DNA from 2 places in the Lentzea roselyniae genome. Region 1 is predicted to be linked to the other one. Evidence: riboswitches for the same ligand, from Rfam matches in the RefSeq annotation. Region 1 holds a riboswitch; the other holds the start of a gene.
What was found. Region 1 has a riboswitch for cobalamin ahead of ABFX45_RS17360 (FecCD family ABC transporter permease). Riboswitches for the same ligand answer to the same signal wherever they lie in the genome.
Positions count from the first base shown of each region.

Region 2: another riboswitch for cobalamin. It lies ahead of cobN (cobaltochelatase subunit CobN); the one in region 1 lies ahead of ABFX45_RS17360 (FecCD family ABC transporter permease).

Region 1 is NZ_BAABBE010000008.1:310,002-317,487, reverse strand. It holds gene ABFX45_RS17385 (YciI family protein) at 1-159, opposite strand, end outside; gene ABFX45_RS17380 (SseB family protein) at 358-741, shown strand; gene ABFX45_RS17375 (hypothetical protein) at 738-1,253, shown strand; gene ABFX45_RS17370 (putative T7SS-secreted protein) at 1,250-2,656, shown strand; gene ABFX45_RS17365 (hypothetical protein) at 2,832-3,338, shown strand; cobalamin riboswitch at 3,331-3,453, shown strand; gene ABFX45_RS17360 (FecCD family ABC transporter permease) at 3,493-4,515, shown strand; gene ABFX45_RS17355 (ABC transporter ATP-binding protein) at 4,515-5,255, shown strand; gene ABFX45_RS17350 (ABC transporter substrate-binding protein) at 5,252-6,232, shown strand; gene cimA (citramalate synthase) at 6,432-7,486, shown strand, end outside.
Region 2 is NZ_BAABBE010000024.1:25,576-33,061, forward strand. It holds gene ABFX45_RS33320 (MFS transporter) at 1-87, shown strand, start outside; gene ABFX45_RS33325 (precorrin-2 C(20)-methyltransferase) at 62-1,510, opposite strand; gene ABFX45_RS33330 (precorrin-8X methylmutase) at 1,507-2,127, opposite strand; gene ABFX45_RS33335 (hypothetical protein) at 2,124-3,170, opposite strand; adenosylcobalamin (AdoCbl) riboswitch at 3,197-3,338, shown strand; gene cobN (cobaltochelatase subunit CobN) at 3,347-6,910, shown strand; gene ABFX45_RS33345 (helix-turn-helix transcriptional regulator) at 6,914-7,486, opposite strand, start outside.

The DNA.
Region 1 (7,486 bases):
CTCTGAGGCATCGGCCAGGCCCTCCGCGGAGAGCAGGACGCCGGCGCGGATCATCTCGTCGTTGAAGCGGCCGACCGTCTCCAGCATCTTGTCGAAGTCGACGTCGCCCAGGTTCGCGAAGGCCTCGTCGGTCGCGCGCCAGATCAGCATGAACTTCATGGTGTGTCTCCCTGTTCCGCGGTGTTGCGGTGCCTGACATCCCGAGGTCGAACGGGTCTGCCGCCGGATCGACACGACCCCGGATCTTTTTCCCGAAGTGACGCGGACCTCAGTTGATCGACTGCTCAGGCACGGACAGTGAGCCGCCGGTAACGTACGGCGCTGCCGATCTGGGGGGATTGGTGGAACGGGAGAGGCATGCACGACGAAAACGAGGCGGTGGCGCACGCGCGGCGCTACCGCGAGGGTGGGGGAAACCCGGAGGCGTTCCTGCGGGCCTTCCGGGAGAGCACGGTCTACCTGCAGCGGATCGACCCGCTGTCCCTGCCGGTCGTCTCCATCGAGGGACTGAACTGGCTCGCCGCGTTCTCGAGCCCCGAGCGGTTGCAGGAGCACCTCGCGGCCAGGGGCGAGAGCACCGAGGCCCACTACCTGGCGGTCACGGGCGAACGGTTGCTCGACCACTACCTGCCCGCGTTGCCGAGGAACACCGGTGTCGTGTTCGACAACGGGGCCGAGCACATGATGAGCCTGCCGCCGGTGCGCGGCATCGTCGCCGACGAGCTGGCGGTGGACGCGTGACCGGGTTCGGCGTCGACCTCGGCGCGATGGGTCAGGCGATCAAGGGCGTCAACGACACGGTCGCGGCGTTGAAGGAGTTCGCGCCCGACGGCGGCCACCTGATGGCCAGCACCACCAGCCTCGGGTTCCTCTGCCCCAGCCAGGACGAGTGCGGTGACGAGGTGCTCGCCGAGGCGCTGGAGGAGTTCTTCGACCGCTGGAAGTGGGGAGTGCGGCACCTCGTCGAGGAAGGCACCGAGATGGTCTCGGCGCTCAGCGACACGCGCAGCGTGTACGAGCAGGCCGAGGACAAGCTCAAGCAGGGTTTCCAGCTGCTGCTCGGCGACCCCGGCTCACAGGTGGACCCGACCAGGCAGTCCTGGGAGGAGCTCGGCAAGCCGTACACGCAGTTGACCTCGATGGAGAAGGAGTGGGACAAGGCCGCGAAGGGCCTCGAGAACTCGTGGGACTCGGCGGTCGAGGACGTCACCGGTGAGGAGACGTCGTTCAAGAAGGCCGGTGATCGCGCGTGAGCTGGTTCGGGCGCAGTGAGCTCGGCGACACCGACGACCCGAAGGAGCTCGTCCCCGGCGACGTCGCGACTCTCGACGAGACCGCGAGCGGGCTGCGCAAGCTCGGCACCGCCTGTCAGGAGGCGTACGGCGGTCTGTCCAAACTGGACGTCGGCCACTGGACGGGTGCGGCGGCGGAGAAGTTCCAGCAGTACTTCGCCAAGGAGACGCCGAAGTGGCGGGACGCCGCCGAGGCGTTCGGGCCCGTCGTGGAGGCGCTGACGACCTACAAAGGCGCGGTCGAGCGCGCGCAACGCGAAGCCGCGGAGGCGATCCGTCTCCACAACGAGGCGAAGAAGGTCACCAAGGACGCCGAGCGCCAGTACGACGCTGCGGCGTCGCAGTTCGAGAAGGCGTTCATGGCCGCACAGGTCAGCGGTGACTCGGCGCCCGCACCGCTCGCCCCGTTCAACGATCCCGGCAAGGCCCAGCGGGAGGCCGCCGAGCGGATGCTCGCCGACGCGCGCAACGCCCTGCGCAGTGCGGCCGCTGAGGCGGCCGCCGTCGTCACCAGGGCGAAGGACAAGGCTCCCGAGGAACCGGGGTTCCTCTCCAAGCTCGGTGCCTCGATCGAGGACAGCATCGAGAAGACCGTGGACCAGGTCGTGTCGGTGCACTCCGGTATGGGCCAGGCCGTGCTCGGCCTGGTCAAGGTGGCGCGGGTGATGAACCCGCTCGACCCCTACAACGTGGCCCACCCCGGCGACTACGCGGCCCACCTGATGCAGCAGGCCGCGGGCATGGTCCACATGGCCACGCATCCGACCGAGGCCGTCAAGGGCATCCTCAACGTCGAACAGTGGAAGAAGGACCCGTTCGCGGCGTTCGGTCAGCTGGTCGGCGACGTCGGTCTCGGCATCGCGACCGGCGGCGCCGGGCTGGCCGGCACGGCGGAGAAGGCGGTGCTGCGAGAGACAGCCGAGATGTCCGCGCGCGAAGCGGCCGAGCAGATGGGCACGCAGGTCGGCAAGCACGTCGACGACGGGCTCCCGCCGTGGCACCGGGCGGACTACGAGCCGCCGTCGCACACACCGGACTACAACAACCCGCACCCCGACGAGCCGTTCGGTCCGCAGCGCACCGATCCGGACGATCCCGTGCCGCACGACCGCGAGCCAGAGCCGCAGCGGGAGCCGGACCCTCCCGCGGAGGAACCGAAACGCGAGCCGGACGAGCAGCCCAGGGTCAGGGAACCGGAGCAGTTGCCGGAACCCTCCAAGAGCCAGTACTTCCGGCTGCAGGACCTGGTCCGGGAGATCGACTCCAGGCTGCCCGATCTCCCACCGGGGGAGAAGTCCGCGCAGCAGGAGCTGATGAACAGTTATCGGCAGCAGATGCGCGACATCATGGCCAAGCACAGCTGACGTCACGGCGACCAACAGGAGTTCTGCCCCAATGCACCCCCAACAGCCGCCGATGCGTCCCCAGCACCCGATGCGTCCGCAGCGCCAGATGCCACCGCCGCCGCAACCGCCACGCGCGATGAGGCCACCCGTTCCGCCGCCACCACCCCGGCCGGTGCCTCCGCGGCAGCAGCCGGTGGAGGAGCTTCCGGAGTGGACCAAGGACGGTGAGTTCCCGGCGATCTCGCGCGACGTCCCGCTCCACGGCAAGGATCCGGAGTCGGGCAGGGAACAGGTCTGGGTGGGCCGCGTCGTGTGGCAGGCGGTCACCGCGAAAGAGATCAAGATGGCTCTCTACGGCCCCTTCGGCCGCAAGATGTCCACCGGTGACTCCGTGTTCAGCGCCCTGCTCTCGATCCGCAACGAGCTGGAGGACCTGGAGCAGTACAACCCGCCGTGGAAGGTGCTGGTCAAGGGATCCAGGCGGGATGTGTGGCACGTCGGCCACAAGGTCTCCGTCTTCCCCGGCGATCGCGCCGAGATCCTCGTCCCAGGCGAGAAGGCGACCGAGTCCGTCGACGTGCTCGCGATGCTGGAACCGCACGACACCCCGAAGTTCGGCCTCGTCGAGCACCAGATGGCGAACTGCATGGAGTACTTCCGCCGCTTCGAGCCGGGCTTCGGTGCGGAAGGCGCCTTGTAGCTCGGGTTAGAGTACGAGCGTCGTGCACGGGGGAAGTCCGGTCGAAGTCCGGCGCTGACCCGCAACGGTAGGCCCCACCAGGGGCGAGCCCGAACACCCGCACACGGCTGCAGAGGAACTCCGACTCCTGCCGTGGACTGCGGGAAGGGAACATGTGATCGGGAAGATCAGCGCGCTCGTCGGCGTGCTCGCCGTCAGCATCGTCGCGGGTGTGGCGCTCGGCCCCGTCTCCGTACCGTTCGACGTCACCCTCGAACTGCTGTGGGCGGCGCTGACCGGCGGCACGGTCCCCGCCGACCTCGCCGGGCAGTACCACATCGTCTGGGACATCCGGCTGCCTCGTGTGCTGCTGGCCGCGGTGGTCGGCGCCGGCCTCAGCACGGTCGGCGTCGCGATCCAGGCCATGGTCCGCAACGCGCTCGCCGACCCGTACGTGCTCGGCATCTCGTCCGGAGCCAGCGTCGGCGCGACGGCGGTGGCGACGCTTGGCGTGCTCTCCGGTCTCGGTGTCTACGCGCTCTCGGCCGGAGCGTTCCTGACGGGGCTCGGTGCCACGGCGCTGGTGTACATCACCGCGCGGTCGAGCCGGGGGCTCACGCCGTTGCGGCTGGTGCTGACCGGAACCGCGCTCGCGTACGGCTTCTCGGCCGTCGCCATGCTGCTGGTGTTCCAGGCGCCGCGCGGTGAGGCGGCGCGGGCGGCCATGTTCTGGTTGCTCGGCAGCCTCGGCGGGGCCAACTGGCAGTCTCTGCCGGTCGCCACGGCCGTGACCGCGGCCGGGATCGTCTACCTGACGACCAGGGCGCGGCAGCTCAACGCGCTGGCGATGGGCGACGAGACCGCGACCACGCTCGGCATCGAGGTCAACCGGTTCCGCACGCACCTGTTCGTCGTCACCGCGGCCATCACCGGCGTGCTGGTGGCCGTCAGCGGCGCGGTCGGCTTCGTCGGCCTGATGCTGCCGCACCTCACCCGCATGGTCGTGGGCGCCGATCACCGCAAGGTGCTGGCCCTCGCGCCACTCGCCGGCGCGAGCTTCCTGGTGTGGGTGGACGTGGCCGCACGCATGCTCGCGGCGCCGGAGGAACTGCCGCTCGGCGTCATCACCGCCGCCCTCGGTGTGCCGTGTTTCATCTTCCTGATGCGCCGCAGGGCGTACGTGTTCGGAGGGCGCTGATGCGCGTCGAGCTCACCGGTGTCACCGTCCAGAACATCATCGAGGACATCTCGCTGCACGCCTCGAACGAGGTCGTCGGCATCGTCGGGCCGAACGGCAGCGGCAAGTCCACGACGCTGCGTTGCGTCTACCGCGCCCTGAAACCGCACGCCGGCATCGTCCTGCTCGACGGCGAGAGCGTCCACAAGCGACAGAAGATCGCCCGCGACCTCGCCGCGCTCACCCAGGAGTCACAGGTCGAGTTCGACTTCACGGTGGCCGAGGTGGTGGAGATGGGCCGTCTGCCGCACGACCGCGATCCGGAGGCGGACCGCCGCATCGTCGCCGACGCACTGGCCACAGTGGACGTCTCGCATCTGGCGGGCCGGGGTTTCCTCAGCCTCTCCGGCGGTGAACGCCAGCGCGTGCTCATCGCGCGTGCCGTCGCACAGGAGCCACGCGTGCTCGTGCTGGACGAGCCGACCAACCACCTCGACATCCGGCACCAGCTCGACGTCCTCGCACTCGCACGCGGCCTCGGCGTCACGGTTCTCACCGTCCTGCACGACCTGAACCTCGCCGCGTCCTACTGCGACCGTCTGTACGTGCTCGAAGAAGGCCGCGTCGTCGCGCACGGCACGCCCGAGGAGGTCCTCGTGCCCGAACTGATCGCCAAGGTTTTCCACGTCACGGCACACGTCGTCCGACACCCCACCACGGGAGTTCCCCAGCTCCTGTTCGACCAGGAGGTCATCCCTTGAGAACCGCCCTCGCCACAGCCGCCCTGCTGCTCGTCTCCGGCTGCGGTGCCACGGTCGCGCAGGACGCCTCGAAGTCGGACCCGGTGACCATCACGAACTGCGGCCAGCAGGTCACGTTCGACAAGGTGCCGTCCAAAGTGGTCACCAACGACACCGGCATCACCGAGCTGATGTTCGCGCTGGGGCTGAAGGACCGCATGGCCGGCTACGTCGTGGACGGCAACAACAGGGTGGACCTGCAGACCTCGCCGTGGAAGGCCGACTTCGACAGCACGCGCAAGCTCGCCGACAAGATCTCCAAGGAGGTCGTGCAGGGCGCCAACGCCGACCTCGTCTTCGCGGGCTGGAGCTACGGCTTCAGCGAGAGCACCGGCTTCACCCCGGACGCCCTGAAGCAGCTCGGGATCCCGAGCTACCTGCTCACCGAGGCGTGCCGCAACGGCGCCGGCAAGCAGCGCGGCATCATGCCCGCCCTCGACGCGCTGTACACGGACCTGCGCAACCTCGGGAAGATCTTCCGCGTCGAGGCCGAGGCCGAGGAGCTCATCAAGGGCTACCAGCAGCAGATCGAGAACGCGGGCAAGCTGATGGCGGGCAAGCCGCGCCCGAAGGTGTTCCTCTACGACAGCGGCCAGGACCAGCCGTTCACGTCCGGCAAGAACGCCGCGCCGCAGGACGTCATCGGCAAGGCGGGCGGCGACAACATCTTCGGCGACCTCGACGACAGCTGGACCACGGTCAACTGGGAGACCGTCGTGCAGCGCGACCCGGACGTCGTGCTGATCGTGGACTACGCGGACGGTGAGGCGAACACGCCCGCGCAGAAGCAGGCGTTCCTGGAGGGCTTCGCTCCGCTCGCGAACTCGCCGGCGATCAAGAACAAGCGCTTCTTCGCACTTCCGTACGCCGCGCTGGTCGAAGGCCCGCGCAACCCGGCCTCGATCGAGGCCTTCGCGAAGTACTTGTCGCAGGCGTGAGCGTGACCAGATAGTGGGAGATTTCCTCCCGGCGCTTGGTACGTCGTGCTGAGCTGTGGCAGCATCCGCTACATGGCTCAGCACCTCGCCATCATTATCGACGAGCGCGTCGGGTAGTGCCGCCCCTGGCACCCGACGCGCAGACCTCTCGCATCCCGCGGGGGGTCTTTTTGTTTGTCCGGATGAGGAGATGACCCCGATGGCCGGCCCGACCGACGAGTTCCACGTCTACGACACGACGCTGCGCGATGGCGCCCAACGTGAGGGAATTTCGTACTCCGTCACGGACAAGCTCGCTGTCGCACGGCTGCTGGACTCGCTCGGCGTCGGTTTCATCGAGGGCGGCTGGCCCGGCGCTCTCCCCAAGGACACCGAGTTCTTCGCCCGCGCGGCGGCCGGTGACCTGGAGCTCAAGCACGCCAAGCTGGTCGCGTTCGGAGCGACCCGCAAGGCAGGGGTCAAGGTCGAGGAAGACCCCCAGGTCAAGGCACTTCTCGACTCCCAGGCCCCGGTGGTCACGTTGGTGGCCAAATCGGACCTCAGGCACATCGAGCGGGCGCTGCGCACGGACACCGACGAGAACCTGAGGATGGTGCGCGACACCGTCAAGCACCTCAAGGAACACGGCAGGCGAGTCTTCCTCGACGCCGAGCACTTCTTCGACGGCTACGCGTTCTCGCCGGACACCAGCCTCAGGGTGCTGGAGTCCGCTGTGGAGGGTGGCGCCGACGTCGTCGTGCTGTGCGACACGAACGGCGGTCAGCTGCCGTTGGGGCTCGCCGAGACGGTGGCCGAGGTCGTCAAGAAGACCGGCTTCCGAGTCGGAATCCACTGCCAGGACGACACGTCCTGCGCCGTGGCGAACACCATCGCGGCCGTTCAGGCGGGCGCGACGCACGTTCAGTGCACCGCCAACGGTTATGGCGAGCGAGCAGGCAACGCCGACCTGTTCGCCGTCGTGGGAAACCTCGTGACCAAGCTCGGCATGGAGGTGCTCCCGACCGGGGCACTGGCCGAGCTCACCCGCGTCTCCCATGCGTTGGCCGAGATCGCGAACATCGCACCCGACACCCACCAGGCTTATGTCGGGTCGTCAGCATTCGCTCACAAGGCGGGTCTGCACGCGAGCGCGATCAAGGTGGATCCGGAGCTGTACAACCACATCGTTCCGGACCGCGTCGGCAACGACATGCGGGTGCTGGTCACCGAGATGGCCGGTCGGGCGAGCATCGAGCTCAAGGGACGTGAGTTCGG
Region 2 (7,486 bases), on a different contig from region 1:
ACCAGCCCGCTCACCGCGATCACCCTCTCGGGACTGTTCCTGCTCGCGACCCCGTTGCTGCTCAGGACGGGTAGCGGCGCGGCGTGAACACCACGCCCGCGTCCGTCACGACTGTCTGCGACGAGCCGATGATCAGCAGGCAGCGCATGTCGATCGTGTACGGGTCGAGGGTCTTCAGCGTGGCGACGCGGATCTCCTCCTCGGGGCCGCCCACGTCGCGGCCGACCACCACCGGGGTGTCCGGGGCGCGGTGCCGGAGCAGCAGGTCGCGCATCTCGTGGACCTGGTGCGTGCGGGCCTTGGACGCCGGGTTGTAGATGGCGATGACGAGGTCGGCCTTGGCGGCGGCGGTGAGGCGTTCGGCGATGACGTCCCACGGCTTGAGGCGGTCGCTCAGCGAGATGACCGCGTAGTCGTGCCCGAGCGGCGCGCCCGCCTTGGCCGCCACGGCGTTCGCGGCGGTGACTCCGGGGATGATCCTGACCGGCACGTCCGGTTGTTCGGCGGCTGCTTCAAGAACCGCCGTGGCCATCGCGAAGACGCCGGGGTCGCCCGACGACACCACCGCGACCCGCCTGCCCTGGCGCGCCAGGTCCAGGGCGAAGGCGGCGCGTTCCGACTCGACCTGGTTGTGGGAGGCGTGCTTGGTCTGGCCGGGCCGGTCGGGGACGCGGTTGAGGTAGGTGGTGTAGCCGACGAGCTCGTCGGCGGCTTCCAGCTCCTGGCGGGCTTCCGGCGTCAGCCAGGCGGTGGCGCCGGGGCCCAGGCCCACGACGGTCACCTCGCCCTTGCGCGCCTTGGGCTTGGAGTGACTGGGCAGCAGCGCCAGCGAGAAGTACGGGACGGTGTCCGGGTCCACGTCGGCGAGCGGCGAGGTCTTCTGCCGGCCCGTGGTGGCGCGCTCGACGTACCAGGCGTTGCCGAGCCGGCCGGAGGCTTCGAGGGCTGCCTTGACGTTGCCGAAGGTGCGGCCCAGCTTGAGGATCGCGGCCGAGTCGGTGTCGGCGAGGCGGGCTGCCAGCTCGGCCGGCGGCAGGGTGCCGGGCAGGATCGTGAGGACCTCGTCGCGTTCCACGAGCGGGGTGCCGAGGACGGCACTCGCGCCGCTGACACTCGTCACGCCGGGAACGACCTCCCACTCGTAGCGGTCGGCGAGGCGTTTGTGCATGTGCATGTAGGAGCCGTAGAAGAACGGGTCGCCCGCGGCCAGGACGACGACGTTGCGGCCGGCGTCGAGGTGAGCGGCGAGGCGGGCGGCGGCCTCCTCGTAGAACTGGTCGATCTCGCCCTGGTAGTCGTCCGTGTCCTCGGTCGTCACCGGGTAGACGAGCTGTTCGGTGATCTGACCTTCGCGGAAGTAGGGCTCCGCAATGGTTCTGGCCACTGAGCGGCCGTGGCGGGCGCTGTGGAACGCGACGACGTCGGCTTCCCCGATGAGCCGCGCGGCCTTGACCGTCACGAGTTCCGGGTCGCCAGGACCCAGGCCGACGCCGTAGAGCTTGCCCGTCATTCCTCTTCGCTCGCAATCGCGTTGATAGCTGCTGCCGTCATGGCGCTGCCGCCGCGCCGGCCGTGCACCACCAGGTACTCCAGATCCGTTGCGGCCAAAGCTTCCTTGGACTCCGCCGCGCCGATGAAGCCCACCGGGATGCCGAGGACGGCGGCAGGCCTCGGGGCGCCCTGCGCGATCAGGTCGAGCAGGTGGAACAACGCCGTCGGCGCGTTGCCGATCGCGATCACCGCGTCCTGGAAGCGGTCCGCCAGCAGTTCCAGCGCTGCCGCGCTGCGGGTGTTGCCGATGCGCTTGGCCAGCTCGGGCGTGCGCGGGTCCTGCAGGTAGCACAGGACCTCGTTGTCCGCGGGCAGCCGGCGGCGGGTCACCCCGGCCGCGACCATGTTGGCGTCGCAGAGGATGGGCGCGCCGTCGAGCAACGCGGCGTGGGCGTGCCGCACGACGTTGGGGGAGAAGGCGATGTCGTGCGTCAGGTCGGTCATGCCGCACGAGTGGATCATCCGCACGACGACCCGCGCGACGTCCTGCGGGAAGCCGGCGAGGTCCGCCTCCGCGCGAATGGTCGCGAAGGAGCGGCGGTAGATCTCCGCGCCTTCCTTGATGTACTCCGTCACCTGGTCTCCTCGTAGCCGTCGCCGGTCGCGACGAACTCGATCACATCGCCGGTGGGGCGGCCACACCGGCGTGAGCAACCCGACCAGTGGACCGGTTGGCCACGAGAAATGTCAGACCTGCTCACTAGAGTTGAAATTGGGGGAACCCCGGCCGGAGCGTGTGTGTGGTGGGCCGCGTCTACCCAAGCGCGCGCGTCGGCCCGTACGTCGCTGAGTGACTTCGCGCAGCCGGGGCGGCCGGTGCAGGCGCTCACGCCGTGCCAAGGGGAGGCCGGGTCGGTGATCAGGCCGGACGTGTCGGTACCCGCCGGCACGACGAGGCTGCGCCACGGCGTCAACCGCACCGGCACACCCGCGAGGAGATGCGCATCCAGCCGTCCCAGCGGCACACCCGGTGTGGTCGGCGAAGGTGCGACAGGCGTCACAGCCGGAGTGATCCGCGATCCGCCGGTGGCACCGAAGTGTTCGGTGATCTTCCGCACACCGCCGTCCACTTCGGACAGGCGCCAGGCGGCCCCGCGCATCTCCTGGAAGAGACGGGCGGCGGTCACGAGAGCGTCCACGGGGTCCTGAACACGCACACCCGTGTCGGTCCCTGCGAGCAGCAACACGTCGTCGACCAGCCCGAAGTCGCCGCCGAGGCCGCTGACCGACGCGCCAACCGTCACCAGGAAACGCCCGGGTAGCGAGGCCAGCGCGGGGTCCGCGCACAGGGCCGCGTCCAGCGCGTCGACCAGGGCCTGGTTGGCCTCCAGCGGCGCCGCGATGATGTTGCGGATGCGCTCGTGCGTGTCCGAAGGCAGCAGGCCTGCCGCACGCAGCCGCGCACCCAGTTCCAGACCGTCCGCGAGGCCCCTGATCTGGAGGTTCGCCCGCGAGGTCAGCTCCAGCGAGCCGGTGCCGAGTTCCAGGGCGGCGAGCCGCACGACGTCCCACTGAGCTGCCGTGAGGGTGCCGCCGGGGACCCGGATGCGCGCGAGGCCGCCGTCAGCCGCCTGGTGCAGCTCGACGGCGCCTGGGCAGGCATCCGGGTGAGTACGCATAGGTCGGACTGTAACCCGCCGGTTAGGGTGAGCCCGAACGACGAAGCGCAGGAGGAAGCCGGTGTGAATCCGGCGCGGTCCCGCCACTGTGACCAGCGAACCGCTGGGAGTCAGGAACTCCGCTTCGTCTGTCACCCGCAACCTGGGGCGAGGACCCCACGAGGGATGGAGCCTGCGTGATCCTGCTGCTGTCGACCTCCGACACCGACCTGCTGTCGGCCCGGGCGAGTGGCGCCGAGTACCGGCTCGGCAACCCCGCGCGACTGACCGTCGACGACCTGCCCGCGCTCGTCGAGGGCGTCGACCTGGTCGTGGTGCGCATCCTCGGCGGGCGGAGGATGTGGGAGGAGGGGCTCGACTGGCTGCTGGCCTGCGGGCTGCCCGTGGTGGTGCTCGGCGGTGAGCAGCAGCCGGACGCGGCGCTCATGGAGCTGTCGACGGTGCCCGGCGGTGTCTGCGCCGAGGCCCACCTCTACCTGGCGCACGGCGGGCCGGTGAACCTCACCGAGCTGCACAAGTTCCTCGAGGACACGATCCTGCTGACCGGGCACGGGTTCGCGGCGCCCGCCGCCACGCCCACGTGGGGTGTGCTGGAGCGCGAGCCCGCGCAGGACGGCCCGACGGTCGCGGTGCTCTACTACCGGGCGCATCACGTCGCGGGGAACACGGCGTTCGTGCACGCGTTGTGCGACGCGATCGAGGCCAAGGGCGGGAAGCCGCTGCCGGTCTACTGCTCGTCGCTGCGCACCGCCGAGCCCGAGCTGCTGGAGACGCTGGGGCAGGCCGACGCGCTCATCGTGACGGTGCTGGCGGCCGGTGGCACGAACCCCGCCAAGGCGAGCGCAGGCGGGGACGACGACGCGTGGGACGTCGGGGCGCTGGCGGCGCTGGACGTGCCGATCCTGCAGGGGTTGTGCCTGACGTCGAGCCGCGAGTCGTGGGACTCCAACGACGATGGACTGTCCCCTTTGGACACCGCGACGCAGGTGGCGATCCCGGAGTTCGACGGCCGGATCATCACGGTTCCGTTCTCGTTCAAGGAGATCGACTCCGACGGCCTCACCGTCTACGTGGCGGATCCCGAGCGGGCGCTGCGCGTCGCCGGCATCGCGGTCAGGCACGCGCGGCTGCGGCACGTCCCGGTCGGTGAGCGCAAGATCGCGGTGATGCTGTCGGCGTACCCGACCAAGCACTCCAGGATCGGCAACGCGGTCGGTCTCGACACGCCCGCCTCGACCGTACGGTTGCTGAAGGCCATGCGGGAGCACGGCTACGACATCGGCACCGAGCTGCCGGGCGTCGACGAGCAGGACGGCGACGCGTTGATCCACGCGTTGATCGCCGCCGGTGGGCAGGACGCGGACTGGCTCACGCAGGAGCAGTTCGAGAGCAACCCCGTGCGCATCGCCGCGGCGGAGTACCGGGAGTTCTACGAGACGCTGCCCGAGGACTTCCGCGAGTCGATGCAGGAGCACTGGGGCGACGCGCCCGGCTCGCTGTTCGTCGACCACTCGCGGTCCAAGGACGGCGAGATCGTGCTGGCGGCGCTGGAGTCCGGCAACGTGGTCGTGATCGTCCAGCCGCCCCGCGGGTTCGGTGAGAACCCGATCGCGATCTACCACGACCCGGACCTGCCGCCGTCGCACCACTACCTCGCGGCCTACCGGTGGATCGAGTCGAGGTTCGGCGCGGACGCCGTGGTGCACGTCGGCAAGCACGGCAACCTGGAGTGGTTGCCGGGCAAGACCGTCGGCATGTCGGCGTCCTGCGGCACGGACGCGGCGCTGGGCGATCTGCCGCTGGTGTACCCGTTCCTCGTCAACGACCCCGGTGAGGGCACGCAGGCGAAGCGGCGCGCGCACGCCACGCTGGTCGACCACCTCGTACCGCCGATGGCCCGCGCCGACAGCTACGGCGACATCGCGCGGCTGGAGCAGCTGCTCGACGAGTACGGCAACATCTCCGCGATGGACCCGGCCAAGCTGCCGGCGATCCGGGCGCAGATCTGGACGCTGATCCAGGCCGCGAAGCTCGACCACGACCTCGGCCTGGACGACCGGCCGCACGACGCGGAGTTCGACGAGTTCCTGCTGCACGTCGACGGCTGGCTGTGCGAGGTCAAGGACGTCCAGATCCGCGACGGCCTGCACGTCCTCGGCGAGGCGCCGACCGGTTCGGTGCGGGTCAACCTCGTGCTCGCGATGCTGCAGGCACGTCAGATGTGGGGCGGCCAGGTCGCCGCGCTGCCGGGCCTGCGCGAAGCACTCGGACTCACCACGACGACCCGCGAAGACGTCGACGCCGTCGAGGAACAGGCTCGCGCGCTCGTCCAGGCCATGGAAGACGCGGGCTGGGACGCTTCCGTGGCACGGACTCTGCACGAGTCGGCCGACGTGCAGAAGATCCTGGAGTTCGCCGCCGTCGAGGTCGTGCCCCGGTTGGCGCGCACCACGGACGAGATGACGAACGTGCTGCACGCGCTGGACGGCGGCTACATCCCGGCCGGTCCGTCGGGCTCTCCGTTGCGCGGCCTGGTGAACGTGCTGCCGACCGGCCGCAACTTCTACTCGGTCGACCCGAAGGCCATCCCGTCGCGCCTCGCGTGGGAGACCGGTCAGGCGATGGCCGACTCGCTGCTCGCCCGGTACCGCGAGGAGAACGACGGCGAGTGGCCGCCCTCGGTCGGCCTGTCGGTGTGGGGCACGTCGGCGATGCGCACGGCCGGCGACGACATCGCCGAGGTGTTCGCGCTGCTGGGCGTGCGGCCGGTGTGGGACGACCAGTCCCGCCGCGTCACGGGCCTCGAGGTCATCCCGCTGGAGGAGCTGGACAGGCCGCGCGTCGACGTCACGGTCCGGATCTCCGGGTTCTTCCGCGACGCCTTCCCGCATGTCGTGTCCCTTTTGGACGATGCCGTGCAGCTGGTGGCGTCACTGGACGAGCCGGCGGACCGGAACTTCGTGCGGGCGCACATGGTCGCGGACCTGGCGGAGCACGGCGACGAGCGCAGGGCTACGCTGCGGATCTTCGGCTCCAAGCCGGGCGCGTACGGCGCGGGCGTGCTGCCGTTGATCGACAGCCGCAACTGGCGCGACTCGTCCGACATCGCCGAGGTCTACGCGGTGTGGGGCGGCTACGCCTACGGACGCGGCGTCGACGGTGTTGCCGCGCGCGAGGACATGGAGTCGGCATACCGGCGGATCGCGGTGGCGGCCAAGAACATCGACACCCGCGAGCACGACATCGCCGACTCGGACGACTACTTCCAGTACCACGGCGGCATGGTCACGATGGTGAAGGCGCTGACGGGCAAGGCACCCGCGGCGTACGTCGGTGACAGCACGCGCCCGGAGGCGGTGCGCACGCGGACCCTGACCGAGGAGACCTCACGCATCTTCCGCGCCCGCGTGGTGAACCCGCGCTGGGTCGGGGCGATGCGGCAGCACGGGTACAAGGGCGCGTTCGAGCTGCAGGCGACGGTCGAGTACCTGTTCGGGTACGACGCCACGACCGGTGTCGTCGCGGACTGGATGTACGAGAAGCTGACCGAGACCTATGTGCTCGACCCGGAGACCCGCAAGTTCCTGCAGGCCTCGAACCCGTGGGCGTTGCACGGCATCGCCGAGCGGCTGCTGGAGGCGGCGGAGCGCAAGATGTGGGAGCACCCGGAGCCGGCGACTCTCGACGCACTCAGGTCCGCCTACCTTGAGACCGAGGGCGACCTGGAAGACGGCGCCTGATCCTCAGGCCTGATCCAGCCGAACACAGCAATGTCCTGGTGACGGGTCGAGGTGAGCGGTGTGACTGCTCGCCTCGATCCCGTCCAGCAGCCCGCTGACCAGGCACAGGTTCATCCCGCACACCAGCTGGGTGTGCTTCTGGGCGAGGCTGTGGAACGGGCAGTTGCCCAGCAGGACCGAGTCCCCCTCGGCCTGGGGCTCGAACCCGAGGTCCTCCAGCACCTGCACGACGTCGCCATCCGCCTGCGTCGCCAGGTCCTCGCCCCACTCGTACGCGCGCCGGTTCAGGATCTCGCGCGGCGGCTCCCCGGTGCTCTCCGCCTCGAGCAGTGACTCGGTCAGCAGGTGGCTCGCGGCCTCGTACCGCCGATCGGGCAACGACACCTCGATCTGCTCGTCCGACCGCCGGTACAGCTTCGCCGGCCGTCCGGCGCCGGGCCCGGTGCGTCCGGAGCGCCGCTCGTGGACCACGTCCAGCAGCCCCATCTCGACCAGCTTGTCGAGGTGGAACCCGGCCGTCGTGCGCGGCAGACCGATGGCCTCGGACGCCTCGTCCTTGCTGATGGGCGCGGTTTG